DNA from 2 places in the Pseudarthrobacter sp. O4 genome. Region 1 is predicted to be linked to the other one. Evidence: riboswitches for the same ligand, from Rfam matches in the RefSeq annotation. Region 1 holds a riboswitch; the other holds the start of a gene.

Region 1 (14,405 bases):
TCCAGGCCGGGCGCGATTGGGCCGGCCTCCCCGTGCGGATAGAGTCGCAGGTCAATTCCGGGGGAGGCGACGGCAACTAGCGCCCAGATGATGTCCTCCCCGGAGGCGGGATAGTGCAGACGGACGGGATGCGTCACACGGTCGAGGGCCATCCGCGAAAGCACGCCGGGCAGCCCAAAGCAGTGGTCACCGTGGACATGGGTGACGCAGATACGCGTGATCTCCGAGGCCGCGACGCCGGCGTGGATCATCTGCCGCTGGGTGCCTTCCCCCGGGTCGAAGAGCAGGCCCTCACCGTCCCAACGAAGCAGGTATCCGTTGTGGTTGCGGGTCCGCGTCGGGACCTGGGATGCGGTGCCGAGGACGACGAGTTCGCGCATGGAACCGAGTGTCCCACTCGTTCGGTGGATGCACGACCGGTCCGCCCTCAATACCCAGCTCCGGGTTACCTTGTCGCCGACCGTTGGGCGGTTCAGAATGGTCACCATGACAGCGTCCGGAGATGCAGCGCGTGACAAGAAGCTTGCGGCCATCGGCACGGCTGTGTCCGCCGCCGCCCCCGCAACCGTTGCGGGTCTGCTGCCGTGGGTGGTGACGCGCTGGAAAGTGCAGCAGCCTGTGCCGGGCGGACTGGTGGCCCAGTGCGCAGGCGTCCTTCTGATCGGCGCCGGCGCAGCGGTGATCACCAATTCCTTTGTGCGGTTCGCCCTTGAGGGAATCGGAACCCCGGCCCCTTTTGCCCCGCCGAAACACTTAGTGGTTGGCGGGTTTTGCAGGTTCGTGCGGAACCCCATGTACGTGGCCATTGGGGCCGTGGTCACCGGACAGGGCCTCCTGCTGGGACAGCCGAAGCTGTTCGGCCTGGCGGCGCTGGGCGCCGTTCCTGTGGTGGCCTTCGTCAGGTTGTATGAGGAGCCGACGCTGGCACGTAAATTCGGCGTCGACTATGAGGTCTACTGTAAAAATGTCCCGCGGTGGGTGCCGCGGCTGACACCATGGCGGCGAGGCTAATCCAGCGGCAGCGTTATCACCACGCACGTTCCTGTGGCGGCGGACGAGTCGATAGTCATCTCACCGCCGGCAAGGCCGACGGCGAGGCGCATGAGGCGCAGCCCCATGCCGGAGTGCCTTCCACTGGTGGCTGCCGGCACATCGAAACCGCCGCCGTCGTCGGTCACTTTCAGCTGCACGGCGTGGCTGACGCAGCCCAGCCGGACCGTCACCGCTGATGCATCTGCGAATTTGTAGATGTTGCTGAGGAGCTCCTGGGCCGCCCGGTACAGCAGTACTGCCGACCTCCGGTCCACTTCCATCCCATGGTGCGGAGTCTCCAGGCGCACCACGGTGCCGCGTTCACGCAGCGGAAGCGCAATTCGGTCAATCGCTCCGGCGACACCGAGCGTGTGGAAATCGACCGGATGTGTATCAGTCAGGACCCCACGTACGGCCACCACTTCGTCGCTGAGTAGTGATTTCATGCTTCCACTGTGCGCCTGCGCCCTTGGCATTTTCTGGTGCCCGCCAGAGACGGTGCAGGCCCGCCGTCCAGAAGGTGCGGCGCCGGGTAATCGGGTCCGTTCTTGCCTCTGGTCCCGGTCCCCGGAGTGGGTTACTTTGGAATGAGCGGAGTGCCCTAGTGGGCTCGTTGCCGACGGACGCCGGCGGGCACTGAAGTCGAGTAGGAAACTCACGGTGGCATACAGTGTGGCTCAGAAGCTCATCGCCTCCCATTTGGTTGCGGGGGAGATGATTCCCGGGTCCGAGATTGGTCTGCATATAGATCAGACCCTGACTCAGGACGCGACAGGGACCATGGTGATGCTGGAGCTGGAGGCGCTGGCGCTCGACAGGGCACGCACGGAAGTGTCCGTGCAGTACGTTGACCACAACCTCTTGCAGGCCGACAGCAAGAATGCCGAGGATCATGATTTTCTCCGTTCGGCCTGCCGCCGGTTTGGCCTGTGGTTCTCGAAAGCCGGCAACGGGGTGTCACATCCAACCCACATGCAGCGGTTCGGCGTCCCGGGCAAGACCATGGTCGGCTCGGACAGCCACACCCCGGCCGCAGGATCGCTCGGGATGCTCGCCATCGGCGTCGGGGGCACCGAGGTTGCCATGGCCATTGCGGGTGAGCCGCTGTACCTCAAGATGCCGGAGATCTGGGGTGTGCAGCTCACCGGTAATCTGCCGCCGTGGACCAGCGCCAAGGACGTCATCCTCGAAATGCTGCGCCGGCACGGGGTCCACGGTGGCGTCAACCGGATCATTGAGTACTTCGGCCCCGGCCTGGCGACGCTGACCGCAATGGACCGGCATGTGATCGCCAATATGGGCGCTGAACTGGGGGCGACCACCACGGTCTTCCCGGCCGATGAACAGGTTCGGGCCTTCCTGCGTTCCGAGCAGCGGGAGGGCGATTTCACCGAGCTCCTCGCCGACGCCGATGCCACCTACGACGTGACCGAGGAGATCGACCTCGCCACGATCGAGCCGCTCATAGCGCTCCCCAGTTCGCCGGGCAACGTGGTTCCTGTGCGGGAGGTCGCAGGGAGGCCGGTGGCGCAGGTGGTGATCGGGTCGTCTGCGAATCCCGGGCTGCGGGACTTCGCGATTGTGGCCGCAATCGTCAAGGGACGCCAGTCGCCGCCCGCCCTGTCCTTCGACGTCAATCCGAGCTCGCGTCAGATTCTGCAGGACCTGACGAAAATGGGTGCCACCTTGGATCTGATCCGCGCGGGCGCCCGGCTGCATCAGACCGGATGCATGGGCTGCATAGGCATGGGCCAGGCGCCGGCGAATGGGAGCAACAGCCTGCGCACCATGCCGCGCAATTTTCCGGGCCGTTCCGGTACCAAGGAAGACTCGGTCTACCTGTGTTCGCCCGAGACGGCGGCAGCGGCCGCATTGACAGGAACGATCACCGACCCGCGGGACCTGACGGGGCTGTTCGGTCTCGAGTATCCCAGGCTCGAAATACCCGCGGTGTCGAGCGTGAACACCTCGATGCTGGAGGAGCCGTTGCCTCCGGAGCAGGCCTCCGGAGTGACCCTGGTCAAGGGCGAAAACATCTCCTCGCTTCCGGTGTTCGGGCCGCTCGCCGACCGCATAGAGGCACCGGTCGCCCTGGTCCTGGGTGATGATGTCTCCACGGATGAGATCCTGCAGGCCGGGGCGCGCGCATTGCCATATCGCAGCAACATCCCGAAGCTAGCCGAATTCACCTTTGCCCAAATAGACGAAACCTATCCTGCGCGGGCCGCGGAAACCCGGGAGACTTCCGGCCATATTGTGGTTGCCGGCACGAACTACGGCCAGGGGTCCTCGCGGGAGCACGCCGCAATCACCCCACGGTTCCTCGGGCTGCGCGTGGTGGTGGCCGTATCTTTCGCGCGAATCCACTGGCAGAACCTGGCCAATTTCGGGGTGCTGGCGCTTGAGTTCGCCGACGCAGCCGATCGCCACCGCATTCGGAAAGGAGATGTGCTCCTGCTGACAGGCCTGCGCGACGCGCTCCTGACCGGTACGGAGATCCAAGTGCGTAACGAGACCCGGGACGAGCAATACGCCGTCCGGCATTCCCTCTCAACGCGTCAGGTTGAGATGCTCCTTGCCGGTGGCCTGATCCCGTGGCTGCGCGAGCGGGGAGCGCGGGCTGCACAACAGGCCGCGGATTGAACCCGCTGTTGGCGGCAGCACAGCGTTGTCGGTAGCACAGCGTTGACGGCAGCACAGCGGAGGGTGCAGTCCGTCCGGGCTGCACCCCTTTTCCGGCTCAAGAATCAGTGCTTCCTGAACGTGTCCTTGATCTTTTCTCCGGCCTGCTTCAGATCGGCCCGGAAGTGGCGGGCCTTGCCCTCGGCCTTGAGCCTGTCATTACCGGTGGCCGCGCCGGCTGCTTCCTTGCCCCTACCGTGGAGTTTCCCGGCAGCGTTATGGATCTTGTCACCCCAACCCATGATGTCCTCCCTAGTAAGCGGCCCCGCAGCGTGAACACCGCAGTAACCGACAATTAATTGTAGGGACGGACCGGCCCCAAAAGCACCCCTTCCGACCTCAAGACGACAGCCCCCGCGGAGCGAGGAGAGTCGTCCCTGGTACAAGGGTGCCCTGGGCGAAATTGCCGTCGGGCAATACTGGCCTGGCCAGAAGAAGCGCCACCGGCTGCCCACTCCGCAAGTTGGACTCACGGGGTGGGCAGCCGGAATTCGCGCGGGGCGAAGCTGGGGTTACTTGTAAACGCGGACCCAGTCGACCTGCATCTGGGAAGCCTTGGTGGCGGATCCGTCAGGGAACCAGTCGAGCTGCAGGGTCTGGTGCATGCCCACGGTGGGCTGGTGCGCCGGGTTCGTGTCGCTGAAGGTCTTCACGCCGTCGACGTATCCGGTGATGCCGGCAGGGGTCCACTCGACTGCATAGTTGTGCCACTGCGTGCTATCAACCGGCTTAGCCGCGTAGGTCTGGAAATCCTTGCCGCCACAGGCGTAATGCAGGAAGAACTTCATCATGGCGGTGTCCGTGCTGCCTTCGGCGTAGTCGATCTCGGCACAGTTAGCGGACGTGTTGTTGTTGGGCCAAAGGATCAGGACCGGATGGTACTTCGGGTCCCGGGCGTTGGTCTTCATGCGCGTTTCCCAGCGACCGTACTTCTGCTGGGCAAACTTCGCCGACATGCCGCCTGTGGTACCTGCGGCGTCACCATTTACCGTGGCCAAGCCGTTGGCGACGGACCAGGCCTGCGGGCTGCGGACGCCCTTGCCCGAATGTCCTGCACCCTTGAAGACACTCCACTTTGCGGAGTCCGGGGCGCCGGTGTTGGAGAACTCGTCTCCAGCCAGAACCGGGCCCCAACCAAAGTTGGTGGCTGCCTGCGTGCCGCTACCCGGCGTGGCAGCTGCTGCCTGGTTGGCGGCAGGAATGACGGGCGCTGGGGCGGCAGGAACGGCGGGCGCCGCCACGGCCGGGGCTGCTGCGGCCGGTGCACCGACAGCTGGCGCTGCCGCGGCTGGCGCCGCATCCGGGACCGTAGCAGCAGCAGGCGCGTCCGCGGTGGCCGTGCCGGGTGCGACGGCGGCGTCGGTGGCCGGAGCGGTCTGCGTCGGGGCTGGGGTTGTTGCCGCTGGCTTTGCCTCTGCAGTGGCGGACTTCGCCGGCGCGGTGGCCGGCGCCGAAGCATGCCCAGCCGCTGGCGGAGCACCAGCCCCATCTGTTGCGGGAGCGATGCTGCACCCCGTCAGGGACAGCGCGCCCATCGTGAGCGTGATGGCTATTTTCTTGAACAAGGGAACCCTCCGGGCTTAGGACTGACGCAAACGACAGCTGCAACTAAGGCGATGACGAATGCGCGAAGCTTCATTCAGCCCCCAGCACTGGGCGGGAGCGAGCAGGCACCGATCGGCGCAGCGGCGCCCGACATGCGGGCATCCGGGGCCCTGCGTGCGGGCCAGACCTTGAGGGCCAGGCGCCAACGTTACCTGATCGTAACCTTTGCCCGCAAGTTGCCGACGTCGGGTCCAGCAGCTGGTCGCGCCGGAGCGGGATCGGGTCGCGGAGACGGCCTCATTGTAAAACCGAAGTGCGGGCAGAATGAAGATGACCGGGGTATGCTGCACGCCGCTGTCGGCTCATTCGCACGGGCGCGTTTTTGAGGGCCTTGGCGTCGTGGCGGAGCTCGCGCCGTTGCCAGGCATCAGCTAACGCCGTGCCCGGGCAGGGGTGGTGCGGTGGAGTGGTAGCTGTGGCCGGTGGGGGTGCGGAGTTCGAGGGTGTGCCTGTGCCTGTTGGTGCCGTCGGGTCCTTGAGCCGGTTTGGCGGTCCAGCCGGGGGTTTCTTTGGTGTGGTTGCAGGCTTCGCAGGTTCCGGCGCCGTTGATGTTGGTGGTGGGGCCGCCTTGATGCCAGGGGATGATGTGGTCCAGGTGGCGTATCGGGGCGTCGCAGTAGGGGGTGCGGCAGGTGTCGTCGCGGGCCTGGATGTAGCGGCGGAGTCCGGCGGGGAAGAGCCGGGCGCGGGAGTCCATCGCGATGAGGCTGCCGGTTGCCGGTGCGGTGTAGAGCCGGCGGAGCCAGATGTCCATTTCTTTGTCTCCGCCTGCTTCTGTGTCGCCGCCTGCGCTGTCCCCGCGGCGACGGCCGGACCTCGTGCCGTCACCGGCCGGGCCTCCGCCTGCGCCGTCCCGCGTGCCGGCGTCCCCGGCGGGGGCGTTTTGGGCACGTGTGTCGTTGATCAGGTTCCGGGTCCAGCCGGCGGGGACGATGCCGTAGCCGGGGAGCCGGGCGGGTTCGCTGTCGGACTGGAGGAGGGTGCGGTCGGTCATGATGAGCTGGATTTCGATGCCGGTGATCCCGCCGGGGGTGCCGGTGGTCCGTTCGACGAGGCCGTCGGCCATGAGCTGACCCCGGCCCCTGGGGTCCCCGGCGGCGCGGAGCGAATCGGCGTGCCGGGTGAGGGCGGCGTACGCGGCGACGCCTTCGGCGACGGGGAGCAGGGCGGTGAGGTAGGCCATGGTGTCGGGTGCGGGGCGGAGGCTGACGTGCCGTTCGGTGGCGGCGTGGCTGGCGCGTTGGGTGGTGGAGCGGGGGTCCAGCCGGTAGGCGCATGCCTTGGCCGCGGCGATGATCTCCCGGTCGCCGGCGCCGGCGAAGGTGCCGGTGTCGGCGGCGAGCCGGGCGTCGACGGCGCAGCGGTCCGCGGCGGACAGGCAGGCGGTTTCCTTCACGAGGAGGGTGGCGCGCCATTCGTTGAGCTGGCCGGTGTGCAGGGCGGTGAGGGTGTGCGGCATTTCGGTGACGAGGGCTTTCGCCAGGCCCAGGAGCCGTCCGCCGCGGGCGGGGGATTCGCGCCGGGCCAGGGCGATCTGCGCCGCGACCCCGGCGCCGAGCTCCGCCGCCGGAACGCCCTGCGCGCGCCGGGTGCGGCGTTGGGCGGCGTCGAACGCGACCGTGATCCGGGCCTGCAGCGCGGCCGCGGCGGACTTCAGATCCTCCAGCTGCCGGAGCTGGTCGATCAGCCCGGCACCGCCGTCGTCGTCGGATGCGCGGGCGTGACAGGGGCGGACAGTACCGAGCAGGCGGGCGACATCCGTGACCGTAACGCCGCTTCCAGCGCCGCCATGTCCTCCCGGAACCACCACTTCGGGCTCCCGCTTGCCGTCCATGAACCCAGTCTTCCAGCGGGGTCAGACAAAAAGACCCGGCAGAATGAGCCGCGAGATAGGCCACCGAGAAACCGGCGCGGCGACCCCACAACAATGCGAAAGAATGGTCCCATGAGCGACGCCGGCGAGTTTATCGATTCCTCGCTGCAACGCGAAGGGTCCTGGTCCCGGGCGGACGAGTTGCAGGCACGCGTGGGCGGCGATCTGCGCTTCTATGGCGCCTCGGTCGGAGCGGTGCGCGGAACTGTCCGCGACGCGCTGCGTCGCCACCGCGAGTTGCTGCATGATGACATCACCGCGCTGAGCTCAGAACTTTGGTCCGTACCGGTTTTCGAGCGACGGCTGGCGGCCGTGGTCCTGCTGCAGTCCAAGGTCCGCATGCTGGACAACGCGGACCTGACCCGGATTGAAGGCTTCCTGAGAACCGCGCAATTGCGGGAGCTGGCCGATCCGCTCGCCGTCGACGTCGTCGGCCCGCTGGTTTCGGGACTGGACCTGCTGGGCAGGGTGCGAGCGGACAGCGTGCTGGACCGCTGGGCCCGGGAACCTGACGTCTGGCTACGCCGCGCCGCCCTGCTCTCGCCGCTCCGGGCGCTCCGGGCCGGCGGGGGAGACTGGCGCAAGTTTGTCGGCCATGCGAAGGCGGCGCTGGCCGTCTCACCGGGGCACGACGCGGACGCGGACGCGGACGCCGATGCCGACGCCGACCTCCTCCGGGAGGCAGTCGCCGTGGTGCTCGACGACGTCGCGAAACACCGGCCAGAGCTGGAATTCACGGCCACCGGGACGTGACGGAAGCGTCCCGCATCAGCTGTCGGACCGTCGCTCCACAACCGCGTAGGCCTTGCCATCCAGGAACTGCCAGTCCGTGACCACCATAAAGCCGAGTGCATCCACACGGTCGTTCAGGACATGGACGTCGAAACCGCCGTCGCGGGGCTCAGCGTCCCAGGTTGAGACGCGGACTTCCTGGCCTTCGAGGATCAGCAGCTCGGTGTTGACGTCAAAATCCTCCTGAGGCTGATCGCTCAGCTGGCAGATGGCGACAGAGTGGCTGTTCATTTCGGGCCTCCGCTTCAGGGATCGCTGCTGGCATCATCCTATGCCTGAGCCCGGCGATGCCGAGGGAAAAAGCCCCGGATGGACCCCGCACCCGTTACCTCAATGTGACATTCCGTGATCATCCCGTTACCGTTGTTAGGTGCCTGTTGTCTCCGATACGGGCGCTCCCCAGCCGATTGCCTAACTCTGCCGCGGCCCGGGGGTAACTCGCATCAACGTCCGGCAGAGACGGGGAAACCACTTTTTGACCAGCTGATATGCAGGTCTTGGGGTGAAGCCGCACGGCCCGCCACGCGGGCCCCGAGTGCGGCCGGGTGCCTCCCATCCGAATCCGACAGCTCACCTCGCAGGCATTGGGAGAGGCTACATTCATGACTTCAAGCAATACTTCCGCGCGCCATCGTGGCGCCACCACGAGCCCGCTTTCGGCAATTTCCTCCGCATTTGCGGGCAATGCAGGCACCATCGGCCGCCAGGCCGCCGTGATCGCCGCAGCATCAGGTCTGGTACTCAGCAGCGCCATGGCCGCCAACGCGGCGGAGGCACCCGTCGAGCGCAACTCCGCACCGGCGTCGTCCGTTGACGTCAAGGATCAGGTCTCCGCTCCGGTCAACGCGGATTCCACTGTCCAGATCGCCTTCGAGCGTCCGGCCGTGGTCTCGACTCCCGCGCCCGTCGTCGAACAGCCCAAGCCGGCTGCAGCTGTCCCCACCGCCGCCCCGGAGCTTGCCGCAGCTCCTAAGGCTACCGTGCAGGTCCAGGCCGCTGCCCCCGCCCCCGCCGCTGCCCCGGCAGCCGGCGGCGTCAACGCCACGCTGCTTTCGGCCGCCTACGGCCAGGTTGGAATCACGCAGGACTGCACTGCGATGGTCGAAAAGGCGCTCGGCGCAGCCGGCATTCCGGTAGGCGACATCGGCCCAGCGGCGTTCCTCAAGTACGGCAAGGTTGTGGCGACTCCGGAGCCGGGCGACATGATCGTCCAGGCCGGCCACGTTGCCATCTACGCCGGCAACGGACAGGCCGTCAGCGGTGGCATCAACGGCAATACAACCGTGGCACACCCGATGTCGTGGCTCACCGCCACCGGCCCCGTGACGTTCGTCCGCGCCGGAGTCTGACGCACGGCTAACGTGCAGGGTTTTACGCAGTAGGATAACGAGCCCAGCGGCTTAAGCGGCCGGTGATCAGTTGCCTTGGGGGCAGCGGATCACCGGCCTTCTGCGCGCCCGACCGCGCTGCAAGACCAGCACCCGCGCTGTAAGACCAGCACCCGCGCTGCAGGCCCGGCACCACGCCTAACCAGAGTTGCGCGGTGCGAACATGATGACCGCTACTCCAACCAGGCAGATCGCCGATCCCGCGATGTCCCAGCGGTCCGGCCGGAAGCCGTCGAAAACCATTCCCCAGGCCAGCGACCCTGCGACGAACACGCCTCCGTAGGCGGCCAGGATCCGGCCGAAGTGCGCGTCGGGCTGGAGCGTCGCGGCGAAACCGTAAATTCCCAATGCGAGCACCCCGAGCCCGGCCCACCACCAGTCCTTGCCCTCCCGCACCGACTGCCACACCAGCCAGGCGCCGCCGATCTCCGCTGCGGCGGCCAGCACGAACAACAGGACGGTTTTTGCGATAGTCACCGACTCATCATCGCAGCGTGGTCAGGGATTCCGGGTTGTCGCAAGGCGCAGGCGCACCACGCGGTACACGACGCCGGCCGCGAACATCAGCACCCCCGCGATCACGGACTCCACCGGCAGGGTTGCCACCAGGACCACGCACGCGACGGCGCCGATGAGCTGCAGGGCCTTGGGGTACCGGCGGTTTTCGCCGCTCTGGGTGTAGGCGGAGACGTTGGCTACGAGGTAGTAGATGAGGACGCCGAAGGAAGAGAAGCCGATGGCTCCGCGCAGCTCGGCGACGCCGATGATGACGCAGATAACGGCCGCCAGGACCAGTTCGGCCCGGTGCGGGACTTTGAAGCGGGGGTGGACGGCGGCCAGCCACCGGGGCAGATCGGCCTCGCGGGCCATGGCCAGGCTGGTCCGGCCCAGTCCCGCGATCAGGGCCAGCAAGGCGCCCAGCGCTGCCAGTGCGGCACCCAACCGCACGATCGGCGATGCCCAGTGCCAGGAACCGGCGGCGACGGCGGCGGCAAGCGGGGCCGGCGTGCCGGCAATTCCGTCAGCGCCGAGGACCGCGAGGATGCTGACGGCGATGGCGGCATAAACCGCGACGGCGATCCCCAGCGCGATCACGATGGCGCGCGGGATTGTCCTGCGCGGGTTGATGACTTCCTCCCCCATCGTGGCAATGCGGGCATAGCCGGCGAAGGCGAAGAACAGCAGACCTGCGGACTGGAGGATTCCGTACCAGCCGTGGGTGAGGACGCCGCCGTCGAACAGCTTCGGGGGATCAGCCGCGCCGGGGATCCAGCAGGCGGCCACCACGATAGCCAGGACCAACAGCACAGCCACCACAATGAACCGGGTCAGGGCCGCCGTGCGCGTCACGCCCCGGTAATTCACGGCAACCAGCAACACGACGGCGGCGATCGCCACCGGCCGCTCCCACCCGGCCGGCGCGGCATAGGCGGCAAACGTCAGGGCCATGGCTGCGCTGCTGGCCGTCTTCCCGATAACGAAACCCCACCCGGCCAGGAACCCCGGCCAGGGGCCGAGCCGCTCCCGACCGTAGACATATGTCCCGCCGGAGGTCGGGTATTCCGCCGCAAGCTGGGCCGAGGCCGTAGCGTTGCAGTACGCGACGACGGCGGCGAGCAGCAGGCCGATCAGCAGTCCGGACCCGGCCGCCTGGGCCGCGGGCGTGAAAGCGGCGAACACGCCCGCGCCGATCATCGACCCGAGGCCTATGACGACCGCATCGAAGGTGTTCAGCCTGCGGGCAAGACGGGGGTGGGAACTCAACGCTGGGGCCTTCCTGGAGGACGACGACGGCGGACCGCCCAGCGGGCCGCGCGTTCCAAATCTAGCGAGCACCGTGGCCTTTCGGCCTCAAGTTGCCGTGTAGCGAAGCAGCACGACGCCGTTGCTGAAGCCGCGGTTCTCGTCCAGGCGGAGCCGGGTGGTGCCGTCGGCGGGCCCGAACAGGGGCTTGCCGCGCCCGATCAGCACGGGGTGCACGTAGATTCTGTACTCATCGATCAGGCCAAGGCGCCGGAAGGTCGCGGCGAGGTCCGCCCCGCCGAGCGCCAGGTCACCGCCGGGCTGTGCCTTGAGCTCCCTTACCTCGTCGACGACGACGTCATGCACCACCGTGGTGTTCCAGCCCGCCGTTTCCAGGGTCCGGGAGTACACGATTTTCGGCATTTCGCGCCAGATGCTGGCGAATTCGCTCATCGGGCCGCTGTTTGCGGGGTCACTGTCCGCCGTCGGCCAGAAACCGGCCATCAGCTCGTGGGTGACCCGCCCGCTCAGGAACGCACCCATGGTGCGGAGCTCGTCGTTGAAGTGGCGGTGCAGTTCGTCGTCGACCATATGCCAGCTGATGTCCCGGCCCGGCCCTTCCATGTACCCGTCCAAGGAAACCTGCATCATCAGGATGATTTTTCGCATTACGGACCTCCGTGTTCACCGACCCAGCGTACGCCGCTGACCCCCGCAACGGTCCAGAGCGTGAGCCGCCGGACCCAAGGGTTTTCCAAGGTTTGCGCCTTGCGCTCCCGCCCAGCCTGCATCACAATTCAGGAAATCTAAAGTCCACCGCAGATTCTTTTACATTCGGGGGAACGCATGCCTGCGAACGTACTTGTGGCGTCAGCCGATACGGGGCCCTTTCCCGATATCCGACAAACCTCCATGTGCCGGGAATGAGACGCGGTGGATTCGACGGAACCGCGCCGGCACTACCGCTCAGCCCGCCGCAGCGAGGGTGAAGAGAGTCCTGCGCCCGGTTACTTCCGCAGGCTCCGTCCGCGGGTCCTGACGGCGGCCGCAGCGGCCCTGGCCCTGATTGCAGCGACCGCCGTCTACGTGTCCATCCAGTCCAGCGTGCCCGCTGATGCGGTCGCGCGGCCCGAAACATCAGTGACCGCAGCCCCGGGCACGCCGGGCACGGCCAGCGCCGCGACCAATGAGGCCGCTACGGCAAAACAGGCACCTTCCGCCCCTGCTTCAGCTGCGGCGCCGTCCCCGGCGCCGGCCGCGGAGGCGCCCGTCTCCCCGGCGGCCCCGCCCGACGTCGAGGCTCCGTCCGTCGAGGCTCCGTCCGCCGGCGAGCCTCCGCTCGTCGTCGAGGCTCCGGACCGGGGTCCGCTGCCCTTCAGCCCCGCCTTCGACGCCCCGATCAACGCCATCATCGAGGCCAACAGCCGGTACCAGGTGGGGGTGGCCCTCATCAATGTGAAAGACGGCGTGGTCCACGAATACGGGGATAAGACCAAGTTCGTCGCCGCCAGCACGGCCAAGATCCTGGCCGCGGCGGCCTACTACCACCTGGTGGAAACCGATCGTGCCTCCCTGACGGCCCGGATGGGCTCGTCCACCGCCGCAGTCCAGATCCGTCAGATGGTCCAGCAGAGCAACAACGACTCATGGGCGCTGATCCTGGGCGCCGTCGGGAACCAGGGGATGACCGCCTACGCGGCGTCGTTGGGCATCAGCTATGACCGCACCGTAAACCTCCTGTCCCCGGCGGAAACAGGAAAGACGCTGTCCTTGCTCTACTCCGGCCAGCTGCTCAATCCGCAGCACACCGCCCAGCTGCTCTCATACATGCAGCACACCAACTACGAAACGCTCATCCCAGCCGCGGTGCCGCCGGGCATTAATGTCTTCCACAAGTACGGTCTGCTCTTCGGGAATCTGCATGACGCCAGCATCCTCGTCCAGGGGGACAGGGCCTACGTTTTCGTGGTGTACACCCTCGGCAAGAATACGTCGGACATGGCGGCCCGAACCCGGATCATCCACGAGCTGACGCAGGCCGTCACGGCCGGACTGTTCTGACGACCGATCCGATCTGATGACCGTTCCATGGAGGGGCGGACAACCGTAGGCTGGACAAGGGAGGTGAATGGAATGAAAGCAACCCAAGGGGACCGCATCATCATCCGGGGCCACACCGTGGAGTCTTCGGACCGGCACGGTGAGATTCTCGAGGTCAGGGGCGCCGACGGGGCACCGCCGTACCATGTCAGGTTCGACGACGGCCACGAGACGATCCTGTTTCCGGGCGGTGACTTCGTCGTCGAAAGCAGCCAGAAAGGCTGACGCCGTCGACTGGAAGCCGCCCCTAGAAACTCGATGAACTGCCGGAGCCGGAAAAGCTCCCCCCGCTGCTGCCGTAGCCGGTGGTCCTGCTCCCGCCGCGGGCGCTGCTGACACTGCTGACGCCTGTGTTGAAGCCGGAGTTGAAGGTGGGCACCGAGAAAAAGTAATAGGACGGGTAGACCGTGCCGAGGATGCTGGGCTCGTAACTGCGGCCGTACCTGGCCTTGGACCCGGCTTGGGCACTCTCCATTTCCTTGCGCATGAGGCTGGCTTCCTTCTCGCTCTTGGCGAAGCCACTAATCACGGTGTCGGCGTGGTTCTTCAGCAGTTCGGAAAGCTGCGTGCGGGCGTCGCGCAGGCGGTCGAGCGCCGTCTCCGGCGTGGTGGTGCCATCAGCCAGTTCAGAGGTCCAGCGCTCCAGCTCGCGATGACTCTGCTCGCGGAAGGACCGGAGGGCGGCGGCCGTCGCGGAGTCACCCTGGGCGTGGCGTTTGCTGAGCATCTGCTCGACGGCGGCGAGGTCGTTGCGGAACGGGGCCAGCTGCCGGTCCCAGGCCGGGGCCCAGGACGATCCGCGGTTGAGCAGGGCGTTGGTGTCGGCAATCACGTCGTCCAGGGCGTCGAGTTCGGCGGCGGCATCGGCGTAGCTCCGCACCAGCGCCAGGTTCGGACGCCGGCTCAGCTCCTTGGCAGAGAACGCGTGCGCCTGGTTCGAGAGTCCGGTGGCGGTGTTGTACTTGGCCATGAAGCTGCGGTGCTTCTCCAGCACTGTGCTTCCATAGCGCGAGGCCTCCGGAATGGTGCCGGCGTTGAGCTCGGTGACCTGCAGGTCCATGCTGACGTTCGCATAACTGGCGTCCCCGCGGGCGAGTTCCTTCCGGCTGCTCAACCGGGTCCGCCAGGTCACCATCAGCCACGTGCCAGCCCCGGCGACGGCCGCCGCCGCCGTCGCCCAGGCCGTGATG
Region 2 (14,405 bases), 2.0 Mb from region 1:
CTGAGGAGACGGAGAAGCGGTAGATCGTGGCCGGCCCCTGGCCCTCGGCGTCGGCCATGGTCAGGAGTCTCTCGCTCAGTTCCGGGGCGAGGTAGCCGGGTGCCACGGCGGTCAGGTCGGCCTGCAGCAACACGTGGTTCAGTGCGGCGGGCAGGTGCTCGCCCAGGATGCCGAGGGCATCGTCGGGCTGCTCGGCCGCGATTGCCGCCCCGATCTGGCTCAGGGCGCCGGAGCCGATGAGACCGAGCATTTCGGCCTCGGCCAGGACACCGCGGATCAGCGAGCTGAAGCGCCGGGCCATCCGGGGCTGTGCCCAGTCGGCGCGTTCCAGGACGGCCGCGGCGTCCAGCACCGGAGCCTGCCCGTCCGGCGCCGAGGCTTCCTGGGTGAGTTCATTCAGGATTTCCAGTATCCGTTTCCGGACTACGGGGGCGTCCGGCCGCTGGGCCTCGGCTGAGAGCGCATTGATGGTGGTGCCTGCCGGGCCACGGTGTGCGGCCGGTCCCGGCGCGCCGCCGTTCACGGGCTGACCGACGAGCGAGGGAGCACGCTCGCTGGCGAGCCAGGCGTTGACCAGCCAGAGCCATTGCTCCTGGCGCGGCAGCGTCAGCCACTCCAGCTGGGGCGGCTGGACCCAGGCGGAGCTGTCGACGTCGAGGCGCAGCAGGCCGGCGAGGGCGCACAGCTCGGCCAGAACGCCGGCCTCGTGCAGCTCGATCCGCAGTGAATCGGCCAGGCGCTTCAACTCCCGCACCCCCACACCGCCGCTGCGCAGGGTGACCAGCGGTTGTTCACGGGCGATGTAGAGCAACTCGCCGACGAGGCGAAGGGTTTCGGCGATCGCTCCCAGGGCGGCGTTGCGGCGCAGCGCAGCGCTCGTTGAACCCAGCCGGGGCACCGGGGGGGCCAGCGCGAAGTTCTCAATGACGAAGCCGCCGCGCAGCGAGACGCCGACGCTGTGCGGAAGTTCCACGTGGGCGGCGTCCAGCGGCACCAGCAGACCCCGGCCCAGCAGCCAGTCCACGGGTCCGACGTCGGAGCCTTCGGTGGCCACGGAAGCGCGGCGCTGCGCCTGGGGTACGGCACCCATGGCCCAGTTCCCGAACCGGGCGAGCAGCGCCGTCGTGCGTTCCGGGGCGGTGGCAAGGATCTGCTGGAGGGATTCGGGCGAGGCTGTCCAGTGCTGCAGCGACAGGGCCGCCTCCATCGGCGTGGTGGCGGGGGAGATGGCGGCGCCGCTGCGGTGCAGCTCCCCGACGAGCTGGACCACGCGTTGGGCAAACGCGGGCTGGAGCCGCACGAGCTCGGTGTAGCTGCGCCCCAGCCCGGCCGGGTAGATGCCGATGACGTCTTTGAGGCAGCCGACCGGAAGGTAGTAACGCTGCCGCGCGGCGGCGGCCGGAGCGACGCCGTGCGGGGGCTCGGCCCGGTGCACGAGCGCCAGCTCCTGCAGCGAATGCAGCAACCTGTCGATCGATGTCAGGGAGGAGCCGTTGATCAGCTTCTTCAGCATCGCGGACGAAGCGCTGTGGCCGGTGTCGGTGTTGGTGCACAGGTGCAGCGTTTCCAGCGCCTGCATCTCCGGGCGGTTAAGCCGCTCCAGGGCGCGCTGCACGCTCACCCGGCCGCTCGCCCGGGCGGCGAGGGCGGCGAAGTCCGGAACACCGGGGGAGATGAGGTCCGGCCGCGCGGAGAACAAGGCCCGCAACGAGTCGTCGCTGCGTGCCTCCAGTTCCTTGCTGAGCGCGCGAATAAGGGACATCAGTCCAACGTTACCTTTCACCCGGCTCGCGCGTCCGGCGCCGGGCCGCGACACCGTCCACCACGAGCAACAGCATCAGCAGGAAAGCAAGGGGCAGTCCGTAGAGAGCCAAGGAGGTGATCCAGGCCGGGGCCACCAGATTGCTGAACGCCATGGCCATCACGATGCCCACTGTAAGCAGAGACAGCACGGCGGCTGCTGCCGCAATGATCAGCAAGGGCCGCCGGAAGCGCAATGGTGTCATGGGGGCAACGCTAACAGTCCGGCTTCGTCCGCGTCTCACGCCGTCAAAGTTGGGAAGGCAGGATAACCTTGGGGGAACAGACGAACACGGTCCGGCAGTCATACTTTGAACCCGCATATCCATGCGGATGCGGTGACGGCCGGCTGTGTCCCCAGCAGAACGAAGAAGGTTGATTACGTGCCTACCGGCAAGGTCAAGTGGTATGACAAGGACAAGGGCTTCGGATTCCTCGCAGCGGAAGACGGCCAGGAAGTCTTCCTGCCCAAGTCGGCGCTGCCGGAGGGTGTCATGGAACTCAAGGCCGGGACCCGGGTGGAGTTTGGCGTGGCCGACGGACGAAAGGGCGCCCAGGCACTGGGCCTGCGCGTGCTGGACAAGACGCCCTCCATCGCCAAGGCCAAGCGACCCAGCGCCAAGGACCTTGCCCCGCTGGTGCAGGACCTGGTCACGGTGCTGGACAACCTCTCCGGCACACTCTCCGCGGGCAAGTACCCGGAAGGCAGCAAGGCCAAGGCGATCGCCGTCGCCCTCCGTAAGGTCGCCGACGAGCTGGATGCGTAAGGCACCTGATGTCACCGGAACCTGAGCAGAACGCGCCTAAGGCGGCCGGCGAAGCCGGATTAGATACAGCCGGATCAAATACAGCCGGAACAAATACAGCCGGATCCAAAGCAGCGGGGTCCAAAGCAGCGCGGTCCAATACCGCCGGATCCAAAGCAGCGGGGTCCAAAGCAGCGGGGTCCAAGCCGCGCGCCGGTGTCCCGGTCTGGCGCACCGGCAAACCCGACGCCGTCCTGGCCGACGCCGTCGACGCCGCGCGCGCCGCGGTGGAGAGCATCGCCCCGGCCGAGCAGATCGGCCGGCACCTGAGCGCCCGCAGCGAGGGCGACCGGCTCGTCACGCACCTCTTCGAGTCCAAGCTGGCCGGCTACGGCGGCTGGCAGTGGTACGCCGTACTCACCCGCAACTCCCGCTCCAGGGTGGTCACGGTCGACGAGCTCGGCCTGCTGCCCTCTGAGGACTCGATCCTGGCCCCTGAATGGGTGCCGTGGGCGGAACGGGTCCGGCCCGAGGACGCCCAGGATGAGGAGGCCGCTGAACAGGCCCCCGGGTCCCCGGCCGCGGAGCAGGCTGCCGACGCCCCCGAAGGTGACTCCGACGACGCGGACGGCGACGGCGCCGACGAAGAGTACGACGAGGACGACGCCGACGAGGCAGACGGCGACGCAGACGGCGACGCCGGCGGACAGCCGGCCGGAGAGGCTGACTAGGGGTTGAAACGCTTCGGGATGATGCGGGGTGAGGGCCGGGCATGACGTCCACCTTCAAGTCCCTGCGCATCCCGAACTACCGGATCTGGTTCATCGGTGCGCTCATCTCCAACATCGGGACCTGGATGCAGCGCACCGCCCAGGACTGGCTGGTCTTCGCCCACCTCACCGAGCACGACGCCGGAGCCATGGGCATCACGATGGCCCTTCAACTGGGCCCCCAACTTTTCCTCGCGCCCGTGGCAGGGCTGGTGGCCGACCGCTTCAACCGCAAACAGCTGCTGGTACTGACCCAGTCCGCCATGGCACTTCTGAGCGCGGGACTCGGCATCCTCGTGGTCTCCGGGGCCGCCCAGCTCTGGCACGTGTACGGCTTCGCCCTGCTGCTCGGCGTGGTGTCCGCCCTTGATGCCCCGGTGCGGCAGACCTTCGTCTCCGAGCTGGTCCGGGACGACTACCTGCCCAATGCTGTGGCGCTCAACAGCGCCTCCTTCAACGTGGCCAGGATGATCGGACCCGCCGTGGCCGGCATCCTCACGGTTGCGGTCGGCCCGGGCTGGGTCTTCCTGATCAACACCGTCACATTCCTGGCGATGCTGCTGAGCCTGTGGAAGATCCCCACTGCCTCGCTTCGCCAGCTTCCCCGGGCGGTGGCCGGCAAGGGCCGCATCCGCGAGGGCCTGCGCTACGTGCGGTTCCGGCCGGACATCGTGGTGGTGCTGGTGGCGGTTTTCATCGTGGGTACCCTGGGACTGAACTTCGTCCTGTTCATCGCCGCCATGGTCGGCACCGAGTTCGGCCTGGACGCCAGCGCCTTCGGGCTGATGAATTCGATCATGGCCATCGGCTCCGTCGCCGGCGCCCTGCTCTCCGCCGGCCGGGGAAAGCCCAGGCTGCGGATCATTTTCGGGGCCGCCGGCGCGTTCGGAGTGACCTCAGGAGTCGCCGCCCTCGCCCCCGACTATTTCTGGTTCGGCGTGGCGCTGGTGCCGGTGGGCCTCTTCGCGATCACGATGATGACGAGCGCCAACGGCTACGTCCAGACGACCACCGACCCCGTGATGCGCGGCCGCGTGATGGCCCTCTACATGGCGATCTTCATGGGTGGAACCCCGATCGGCGCTCCGCTGGTGGGCTGGGTGGCGAATGTCGCCGGGCCCCGCTGGTCGATGGGCGTCGCGGCAGCCTCCGGCCTCATCGCCGCCGTGACCGGCCTGCTGTGGATCATCCGCGCGCGCGAGTTGCGGATCCGTTTCGATCGCAGGGCGCGGGGACTGCACCATTTCCGCCTCGAATCCGGCACCGCCGGAGGCCAGCCAAATGGCGGCGCCGGCGGCACCGCCGGAGGCACTTCCGGCGCCGCCCGGGGACGAATCCCAGACGACGCCGACGACGCCGTCGATCACTGACGCTTCAGCGTTACCTGTTTCGCGGGGGAGCTATTTCTTCAGCTCGCCCACGACGAAGTCGATGCATTCCAGCAGCGCCGACACATCGTCCGGCTCGATCGCCACGAAGGTCGCGATGCGGAGCTGGTTGCGGCCCAGCTTGCGGTAGGGCTCGGTGTCCACGATGCCGTTGGCGCGGAGCACCTTGGCGATCGCCGCGGCGTCGATCGCGTCGTCGAAGTCGATCGTCGCGATGACGTTGGAGCGGTCCTCGGCCTTGGCGACAAAGGGGGTGGCGTAGTCGGAGGCTTCGGCCCAGCGGTAGATCCGCCCGGCGGAGTCCGCGGTCCGGCCTGCGGCGAAGTCCAGCCCGCCGTTGGCGTTGAGCCACTGCACCTGGGCGTCCAGGGTGACCAGGGTGGCCAGCGCCGGGGTGTTGTAGGTCTGGTTCAACCGGGAGTTGTCGATCGCCGTCTGCAGGTCCAGGAAATCCGGGATCCAGCGGTCGCTGGCCTTGATCCGTGCCGCCCGCTCCAGTGCGGCGGGGGAGAACAGGCCGAGCCACAGACCGCCGTCGGACGCGAAGTTCTTCTGCGGGGCGAAATAGTAAACGTCCGCCTCGGACACGTCGACGTCGAGGCCGCCGGCCGCGGACGTGGCGTCAACCAGCACGAGCGAACCCTGATCGGCGCCGGCCACGCGCTGGACCGGCGCGGCCACGCCGGTTGAGGTCTCGTTCTGGGGCCACGCATAGACGTCGACGCCGGCCTCAGCGCGGGCGGCCGGACGGGTGCCAGGCTCGGACTTGATGATGGATGATTCGGCCAGGAACGGCGCCTTGTTGGTGGCCGAGGCAAACTTCGAGCCAAACTCGCCGAACGAGAGGTGCTGAGCCTTGGTCTCCACCAGGCCGAAGCTCGCAATGTCCCAGAACGCCGTGGAACCGCCGACGCCCAGAATGACCTCGTAGCCATCGGGAGCGCGGAAGAACTCGCTCAGTCCCTTCCGGACCGAGCCCACGAGGTTCTTGACCGGCGCCTGGCGGTGGGACGTTCCCAGCAGGGTTGCCGAGGCGGCAAGGGCTTCCATCTGTTCCGGGCGGACCTTGGAGGGGCCGGCGCCGAACCGGCCGTCCTTGGGCAGGAGGTTTGCGGGAATCGTGATGCTGGTGTCGCTCACAGTGGCTCCATTTTCGGCTGGTAAACGCTTGGCGGCTGGTACAACCCTTGCTTGGGAGGTGGCCCGGCAGGGTGGCTGCAACGAAGCCTCCTTGTCATTCTGCCTGACTGCCCCGGGCGGGCGGGAAAAGAGTCCGTCATAGTCCGGTCATTGAGACAAAGCCGCGAGCCCCCGGCTCCTGCTGAAGCGGCCGGGGGATTATCCGGAGTAATTCAAAATAGGCTAAGCTGTCCTGCGAACGTACGGCCGTTCCCGCCAGGGCACGCTGCCTACAACCGGCACGCGGTACGGTGGGAATGACGCAAGGACGGCGCTCGAGGAGCTGAGCTGAATGACGGATCTGATCGATACAACCGAGATGTATCTGCGGACCATTCTGGAACTTGAAGAAGAGAACATCGTCGCCCTCCGCGCCCGCATCGCCGAACGGCTGCGCCACTCCGGCCCCACCGTCTCGCAGACCATCGGCCGCATGGAACGCGACGGCCTGGTGGTTGTTTCGGGTGACCGGCACCTTGAGTTGACTGAAACCGGCCGGAAACGCGCCATCGGGGTCATGCGCAAGCACCGCCTGGCCGAGCGGCTGCTGGCCGACGTGATCGGCCTCGACTGGGCCTACGTCCACGAGGAAGCCTGCCGCTGGGAGCATGTCATGAGCGAGCGGGTGGAACGGCGGATCTTCGAGATGCTCAACCATCCCACTGTCTCTCCTTATGGAAATCCGATCCCCGGGCTCGCGGAGCTCGGCGGCGTGCCCTCCCAGCCCTACTCCGACGGAGTCGTGAGTCTGCTGGAAGCGATGGCCGGCTACGGGGCCGATTCCCGGATCACGGTGAACCGGCTTGCCGAGCCCATCCAGGTGGAACCGGAACTGCTCGTCCAGCTCGACGAGGGAGGCATCCGTCCCGGCGCCCTTGTGTCCCTGGAACGCGTCGGCGAGTACATCTCGGTCCGCGTTCCGGACATCGAAGGCGCCCTCGAGCTGCCTCCCGAGGTTGCCGCCCACGTCTTTGTTACCGTCGGCTAACCGTCCGGAACCACAACTCGTGGGATGACCCATGAGTTGTGCACAGCAGAGATAACGGGATTATTACTGGGCGGCTTAATCGCCTATAGTTAGTCACCAGTACCGATACCAAAGCGTTACCTGATCCGAAGCCGAACTCTGCCAGCGGATCAGTCGCAGAGTCACCTTATGGCAGAGGCGGGGGAACCACTTCCGGCTGTTTTCAAGCAGCCTTGGGGTGAAGTCCGCCAGCGGCAAGCACACTTCACCGAGGGACTTTTTGGATTCCCCTGTGCCTGGATGCTTGTTCACGGCGGACCGGGTCTTTGATCTCTCTGACCCGAATCCGACAGCTAACTTCGCAGGCTATCCAGAGAGGAACCGTTCTTGACCACCCAGACCTCGCGGGGCCGCCGTCGTGCGACCGGCCCCGCTCCGGAGCCGCGACCGGCCGTCGCCGTTATGGCAGACCGCCCGCGTGACGCGCACCGCGACGAACGCCGCGGCCGCCGGAGCCCGTTCCGCCAGGTAACGGAATTTGCCGCCGCCAGTGGTGTGGGGCAGAAGGCCGGCATTGCCCTGGCTGCTACGGGTCTGGTCCTGACGGTCGCCGTCCCCGCCACCGGCCCGGTCATGGCTACCGACGCCTCGTCGGGCTCGGTCTCCGCGGCGGCGCAGCCGAATGTGACGGCCGCCTCCGCCGCCAAGATCGACTTCAGCCGGACTGCCGTGACCACCAAGGGCGATCCCGACGGCAAGCTGAAGCAGTTGCTGAGCGCACAGTCCGCGGGCAGCATCACGCGCGCCGCTTCTTCCGGCAGCCTGGGCGCACCGCTGGACCAGATGGTTTCCGCCTCGCCCTTCGGCTACCGCGTCAGTCCCATCACCGGCGGTTCCGGCGAGTTCCACCGCGGCCAGGACTACGCCGCGCAGTGCGGAACGGCGGTCCACGCGGCCGCCAGCGGCACCGTCACGTTCACCGGCTGGCATCCCTTCGGCGGCGGCAACCGCGTGGTGATCGATCACGGCAACGGTCTGGAGACCACCTACAACCATCTGTCCTCAGCCAGCGTCCGTGTTGGCCAGACGGTCTCACGCGGCGATCTTGTGGCCATGAGCGGGACAACCGGCGCCTCCACCGGGTGCCACCTGCACTTCGAAGTGATGGTCAACGGCGACGTCGTGGACCCCACTGGCTGGCTCTAAAAGCCGATGGATGACTCTCGCATTCTTATGACACGCCGTGATCTGAATGTGACATTGAATCCCAACTGCTGTACCGTATGAAGTACGCCAACTTCTCCGAAGTTGGCGCTCTTGAGTGGATTGCCTAGCTCTGCCACCGCTCAAGGTCCGTTCGCATTACATCGTCTGGCAGGGGCGGGGGAACCAATTTTGGTCTTCGCAAGAAGACCTTGGGGTTAAGTCGCAAAGCTTCCCAGGAAGCAGCGCGGCCGGGTGACTCCCATCCGAATCCGACAGCTCACCTCGCAGGCATTGGGAGAGGCTACTTTCGTGTCTTCACGCCACAATGCTGCGCGTCACCGCGCTTGCGCGGCTCATTCGAGCCCGCTGAAATCCACGTCCCGTGCTGCCCTTGCTGGCGCCCGGAATGGATCTCACCCCGCCGACTCAATCTCTGCTGAGTCCGGCCCGCAGGCCAAGCACCTGCAAGCAGTTCCCGCTTTTGGCGCGTCTTCGCAGTACACCCTTCGCTAAGTAACCCATTCGGGGCGATCCGGCGTACCCCCAAGATGCCGGAGCGTCCTCTGTCCGCGCCTGAAAAGTGCGGTCCAAGGATCACGAAAGAGAGAACTTAATGACTACTCGTGCAAATACTGCACGGCACCGCGCCGAGGTCACCAAGACCAGCTCGCTTGCTGTCATTGCCAAGGCCGTCGGCGACAACGCCGGCACCATGGGCCGCCAGGCCGCAGTCGTCGCTGCCGCTTCCGGGCTTGTCCTGACCAGCGGAATCGCAGCCAACGCTGCCGAGACCAACGTTCAGCGCGAATCCACCTCCGCTTCGGCCCTCGAAGTCCAGTCGGGCACCCCGGCAACGATCTCGGCGGCATCCACCATTGCAATCTCCTACGAGAAGCCGGCCGTTTCCACCTCACCTGCTCCCGTCGTCGAGGCCGCAAAGCCCGTCGTCAACGTCCAGGACTCCCAGGCCGGGACCGCCGGCGCCTCGGCCTCGACGCAGGGACTCTCCGTTGCCAGCGGCGCCGGTGCTTCCATCGCTGCCGCCGCCTACGCCCAGCTCGGAGTTGCGCAGGACTGCACCGCACTGGTCACGAACGCCCTGGCTGCGGCGGGCGTCAACTACCACGGCTGGCCGGCAGGTTACCTGTCCCTGGGCCGCACAGTGGGCGCCGCCGAAGCTCGTCCGGGCGACCTGGCGTACTACCAGAACGGTGGCGTGGGCATGGCCCACATCGCTGTCTACGTCGGCAACGGCATGGCTGTCCACGGCGGCTGGAACGGCGGAACCACCGCACTGAACAGCGTCAACGTCGGCTCCGGACCGGTCTTCATCCGCGTCGGCGCTTAATCGCCTCTGGCTGAAAACAGCCTGAAAGTCTTCAACAGGAAGAGGACCCCCGCCCCTGTGGCGGGGGTCCTCACCTGTCTGCCCGGCCATCTCCGGCAGACACGCACACCTTTGCGGGAGAAAAATTCGGTGATCCGGCCTTGGGGTGTTTACTCTTGTGGTGTCGATCCATAGCCCGACCATGCAGAGGGCAGCCGGCCCTCGTGCCCCTGGCGGGTGCGGCCGTGAAGAGGTATGCGGATGCGCACTCTCGTTCTGAATGCTGGATATGAACCGCTCGCGGTAGTCACCTTCCGCCGGGCGCTCGTTCTCGTGCTTACCGGAAAGGCCAGTGTGGTGGCCGAAGGCGACGATCCCGTCGTTGGTCCCCAGGACATCCTGGGCCGGCCGTCGGTGATCCTGCTCCACCGCTACATCCGGCCCCGGTACAACACCGTGACGGCGGTCAGCCGCCGGGGTGTGCTTCGCCGGGACGGACAGCGCTGCGCTTACTGCGGCAAAGCGGCCCACACCATTGATCACATCCAGCCCAAGTCCAGGGGCGGTGCCGATTCCTGGGAAAACCTCGTGGCTGCCTGCCTGCGGTGCAACAACGCCAAGGGTGACCACACCCCCGCCGAGATGGGCTGGAGGCTCGGCTTTGTCCCGGGGCCGCCGAAGGGCACCACCTGGCAGATTAAGGAACTGGAAAAGCCGGCGCCGGCCTGGGATCCGTTCCTGCTGCCGGAATCCGCGGCCTGATTCGTTTGCTTGACCTTTCTGCCGGGCCCTGTTGCGGCCCGGGCCCGGGCCGGGGCCGCGTGGCACCGCGCTAGGCTGGGCCAATGGAATTCGATGCTGTGGAATTCGACCCTGTGGAATTCGATGCTGTCATACTCGCCGGAGGGCGGTCCTCACGGTTGGGCGGCTCGACCAAGTCCGCCCTGGTGCTCGGCGGCCGGACCCTCCTCGAACGCGCGCTGCAGGCCGCGCAGGGGGCCGGGGTGATCGTCGTCGTCGGACCGGACCCGGGATCGCTTCCTGCGGGGGTGCTGAACTGCCGGGAAGAGCCGCCTTTTGCTGGGCCGGCCGCCGCCATCGCCGCCGGACTCGCCGCCCTGGCGGCCCACCATTCGGGGGATGGCCGGACCGTCCGTGCGCCTCCGCTGACCCTCGTGCTGGCCTGCGACATGCCCCGGGTGGATGCCGCTGTCACGGCGCTGCGCGAGGCCCTGGATGCCGGGCCGGAGGCCGACGCCGTCATGGCAGTCTCCGCGGACGGGCGCCAGCAACCGCTCGCCGGCTTTTATGGCACGGCCGCGCTACAACACTCCGTCGCGGAAGCCGCACAGCGGGGCGGGCTGGCGGACGCCTCGGTGTTCTCCCTTCTTGCTAGTCTTGATGTGCGGGGAATTCTCGTGCCCTCCGGTTCCACGGATGACGTGGACACCTGGGACGATGCCGCCGCACTTGGGGTATCCGGCCGGAGTCCGGACCATGGACCGGACGAGTCCGGAGCTCCGCGACTGAACCCGACTTTGGAGGCAAACGGTGAAGAGCCAGGATGAAACTCTGGAAGATTGGTGCCGTGCCCTGCTCCAGGCCCTCGAGCTGGAGGATGTTGAGATTGACGTCAACGAAGTCCTTGCCCTCGCCGGGGTGGCCGCACATTCGGTGGTGCGTCCTGCCGCCCCGCTGACTACTTTCATCGCGGGCTTTGCCGCCGGGCTGGCCTCCGGTTCCGGCCAGGCGACGGACGCAGTCTCGATGCAGGCGGCCATCGGCGTGGCCCGGAAGCTCGCCACCGACCACGCGGCCACCGAAGCCTCCGGGGCATGACGCCTGCGCCTCCTCATGGCAGTGCTGCTGCCGGGGACGACTCCGCGCCCGGCGGTATCCAGGCCCCAGCGGGCGGTGAAGAGCGCGCCGGGAGCGCCTCGCCGGAACCGCACCGGCACGCGGCACACACCTGGCAGGAGGCCAGGCAACTCGCGTTTGACTGCGCCACACCCATACCTGCCGCGCGGGTGACTCTCAGGAATGCCTTGCGGCGTATCCTCGCGGAGGACATCAAAGCGCTGCAGGATATTCCGCACTACGCCTCTTCCGCCATGGACGGCTGGGCTGTCAACGGCAGCGGGCCGTGGATTCTGGCGGAACCCGGCCAGCGGCTGGCCCCGCACCAGGCGAGCCCGATCGTTACCGGCGGCCTGATCCCGGCTGGAGCCAAAGCGGTGCTCCGCAGCGAGAGCGGCATCATTTCCCCGGACGAGGACGGGCTGCCGGCCCTGACCACCAGCGGCGCTGCCAGGCCCGGCGAGCCGAGAAACGGTGAACACGTCCGCAAGGCCGCGGAGGAAGCCGCCGCCGGAGAGCTGTTGATCAAGGCCGGCACCGTAATTAACCCGGCCCACCTGGCCCTGGCCGCCCTGGCCGGGCACGACACCGTTCCTGTTCTGGGCAAGCCGGTGGTCAGGCTCGTGCTCACCGGCTCCGAGGTCGTCTCGTCGGGTATCCCTCAACCGGGGGAGGTCCGCGACACCTTCGGCCCGCAATTGGCAGGTGTGGTGGAGCTGCTCGGCGGGATCTGCAGCGGCCAGGTGAAGATCGGGGACAGCTACGCCGAATGGCTGGCCGCCCTGGAAGACAATGACCCTGCCGTTCCGGACTCCGGGCCCGCAGGGGACGCCGGGTTTGAGATCCAGCCCGCCGACGTCGTCATCACCACCGGGGGTACCGGCCGCTCAGGCACCGACCATCTCCGGCGTTCCGTCGCCGAGCTCGGCGGCCGGCTGCTGATCGACGGCGTCGCGATGCGGCCCGGCCATCCCGCCGTGCTGGCCGAACTGCCCGACGGCCGCTTCATCATTGGCCTGCCGGGGAACCCGCTCGCGGCCATGATGGCACTTTCCACCCTGGCCGCACCGCTCCTGGCGGCCCTGGGGCACGGAACGATGCCACCCGTCGTCGAGGTGCCGTGCGGCTCGACGATCGAACCCGATCCTGGCCGGACGCGGCTGATGCCTTTCCGGTTGCTGTACGGCATGGCGTCGCCGGCACAACACGCGGGACCAGGAATGATGCGCGGGCTGGCTGCCGCCGATGGCGTGCTGGTGGTGCCGCCACACGGCGTCCAGTTGGGGGAGCTGGTCTCCGCCTTCGCCCTCCCCTGGGGCGCCCCCATCCCGGAACCGGAAGCCGCCGGGGCGAAAGCCAAGTCCTCACCCAAGCGTCCCGCCCGGAAGCCCGCCGGCACGGACGGTCCGGTTGACTGGAGCGCCCTGCTTGGCTGAGACCGGCGAGGTCCCGCCCTGAGGGAGGCGTGTTCGGGGGTCCGCGCCTGCGGCCCCTTATATTGTGTGGCCCGTGCTTCGGGCGGACCCTTGAGGCCCGCGCTGGCCGCCCGGCCCGGTGCTTGCGATGATGGATGCATGTTTCTAAGGAGTTTTTGATGGGTCGCGTGACGCAGCGCCGCAAAGTACACAAATTTGTCCTGGACGGCTCGCCGCAGGCTCTCGAGTTCCCGGTCCGGCACCGCGAGGACATTCTCGCCGTGGAGGAACCGCTGGAGATCCGGATCGGGGAGCTCTCCTACTCCGTCACCATGCGGACGCCCGGAAACGACTTCGACCTTGTGGCGGGCTTCCTCGTCTCCGAGGGCGTCATCTGGAGCCCTGAACAACTGGTGTCCCTGCGGTTCTGCGCCGGAGAAGATGAAAACGGGGTCCAGACCTTCAACGTCGTGGAGGCGCAACTGAGGCCCGACGTCGTGCGTCCCGACACCGGACGGAATTTCTACACCTCCAGTTCCTGCGGAATCTGCGGTACGGATTCCATCGAGGCCGTCCACAAGTCCTCGCATTTCAGCCCCGCCGCGGACCCGCTCACCGTTCCGGTGGGCGTCCTGGCGTCCCTGCCCGATCTGCTGCGGGAAGCCCAGGCCGTCTTCGATGTCACCGGTGGCGTGCATGCGGCGGGGCTGTTCCGGATTGCCGACGACGGCTCCGCCGAGCTGCTGTGCCTCCGGGAGGATGTGGGACGCCACAACGCGGTGGACAAGGTTGTCGGCTGGGCGCTCCGGGAGGGCCTGCTGCCCTTGAGCGGTACCGTGCTGCAGGTCTCCGGACGGGCTTCGTTCGAGCTGGTCCAGAAGGCCTCGCTGGCCGGCATCCCCGTGCTCACGGCCGTCAGCGCACCATCGAGCCTGGCTGTCGAGCTCGCGGAAGCCAGCGGAATGACCCTCGCCGGGTTCAGCCGCGGCACCACCATCAACGTGTACGCGGGCCACGGACGGGTCTCCACCCCCGCGCCCTCGGCCTGAGCGGCGCCCTTGGCCTGAGCGGCGCCCGCGCCCTGAGCGGCGCCCTTGGCTGATTGCCGCCGCGCAACGTAAGTTTTATCTATCGATTGGATACGATCGGGCTTCAGCCACACCAGCGCTAAGAGGATCACATTGCACGACGACCGCCGTCTCACGGAAGTCCGGCTGGACCGCTTTCTGCGCGAACGCATCATCCCCGCGATCTACTCGCGCAGTATCCCGCTGGCGCTGAGCAGCTGGGAGGTTCCCGGCGAGCCGGTGCCGGTCATGGAGGCCCTCCGGCAGGACTTCGCCCCGCAGGAACATGGGGCGCCCTGGGGCCGGCCCTGGAGCACCACCTGGCTGCGGCTACAGGGCGACGTGCCGACCTCCTGGGGCACCCGGGCGGACACGGCCGTGGAAATCGTGGTGGATCTGGGTTTCAGCGGCGGCCTTCCGGGCTTCCAGTGCGAAGGCATCGCCTGGCGGCCCGACGGCACCATCATCAAGGCCATTTCCCCGCGGAACCAGTACATCCCGCTCAAGCTGCTCGGCAGCGGAATGTCCGTCGATTTCTATGTCGAGGCCGCGGCGAACCCCGACCTTTCGCAGGGATGGACCTTCGCCCCCACCCCCTACGGCGACAAGGCGACCTCGGGCAATGAGCCGGGATACCGGCTGGGGCGAATCGTCATCGCCGAGCTCAACCAGGCTGTCTGGGA

What was found. Region 1 has a riboswitch for cyclic di-AMP ahead of ACQCSU_RS02930 (hypothetical protein). Riboswitches for the same ligand answer to the same signal wherever they lie in the genome.
Region 2: it holds a riboswitch for cyclic di-AMP, as region 1 does, so the genes downstream of both, ACQCSU_RS15670 (NlpC/P60 family protein) here and ACQCSU_RS02930 (hypothetical protein) in region 1, are expected to answer to the same signal.

Annotation. Positions count from the first base shown of each region.
Region 1 is NZ_CP189591.1:640,544-654,948, reverse strand. Features, by position in the region: gene ACQCSU_RS02975 (ribonuclease Z) at 1-380, opposite strand, end outside; gene ACQCSU_RS02970 (methyltransferase family protein) at 487-1,011, shown strand; gene ACQCSU_RS02965 (sensor histidine kinase) at 1,008-1,478, opposite strand; gene ACQCSU_RS02960 (aconitate hydratase) at 1,693-3,675, shown strand; gene ACQCSU_RS02955 (CsbD family protein) at 3,780-3,956, opposite strand; gene ACQCSU_RS02950 (glycoside hydrolase family 16 protein) at 4,227-5,279, opposite strand; gene ACQCSU_RS02945 (DUF222 domain-containing protein) at 5,687-7,153, opposite strand; gene ACQCSU_RS02940 (DNA alkylation repair protein) at 7,265-7,945, shown strand; gene ACQCSU_RS02935 (hypothetical protein) at 7,961-8,215, opposite strand; cyclic di-AMP (ydaO/yuaA leader) riboswitch at 8,383-8,582, shown strand; gene ACQCSU_RS02930 (hypothetical protein) at 8,587-9,333, shown strand; gene ACQCSU_RS02925 (YnfA family protein) at 9,511-9,849, opposite strand; gene ACQCSU_RS02920 (APC family permease) at 9,871-11,136, opposite strand; gene ACQCSU_RS02915 (dihydrofolate reductase family protein) at 11,224-11,784, opposite strand; gene ACQCSU_RS02910 (serine hydrolase) at 12,049-13,176, shown strand; gene ACQCSU_RS02905 (DUF1918 domain-containing protein) at 13,249-13,440, shown strand; gene ACQCSU_RS02900 (DUF5129 domain-containing protein) at 13,463-14,405, opposite strand, start outside.
Region 2 is NZ_CP189591.1:3,347,776-3,362,180, forward strand. Features, by position in the region: gene ACQCSU_RS15630 (helicase-associated domain-containing protein) at 1-1,762, opposite strand, end outside; gene ACQCSU_RS15635 (hypothetical protein) at 1,773-2,006, opposite strand; gene ACQCSU_RS15640 (cold-shock protein) at 2,184-2,567, shown strand; gene ACQCSU_RS15645 (DUF3027 domain-containing protein) at 2,576-3,277, shown strand; gene ACQCSU_RS15650 (MFS transporter) at 3,319-4,686, shown strand; gene serC (phosphoserine transaminase) at 4,717-5,844, opposite strand; gene ACQCSU_RS15660 (metal-dependent transcriptional regulator) at 6,176-6,871, shown strand; cyclic di-AMP (ydaO/yuaA leader) riboswitch at 7,021-7,233, shown strand; gene ACQCSU_RS15665 (M23 family metallopeptidase) at 7,238-8,056, shown strand; cyclic di-AMP (ydaO/yuaA leader) riboswitch at 8,192-8,361, shown strand; gene ACQCSU_RS15670 (NlpC/P60 family protein) at 8,670-9,404, shown strand; gene ACQCSU_RS15675 (HNH endonuclease) at 9,645-10,145, shown strand; gene mobA (molybdenum cofactor guanylyltransferase) at 10,229-10,951, shown strand; gene ACQCSU_RS15685 (DUF6457 domain-containing protein) at 10,935-11,222, shown strand; gene ACQCSU_RS15690 (molybdopterin-binding protein) at 11,219-12,676, shown strand; gene fdhD (formate dehydrogenase accessory sulfurtransferase FdhD) at 12,835-13,704, shown strand; gene ACQCSU_RS15700 (alpha-mannosidase) at 13,837-14,405, shown strand, end outside.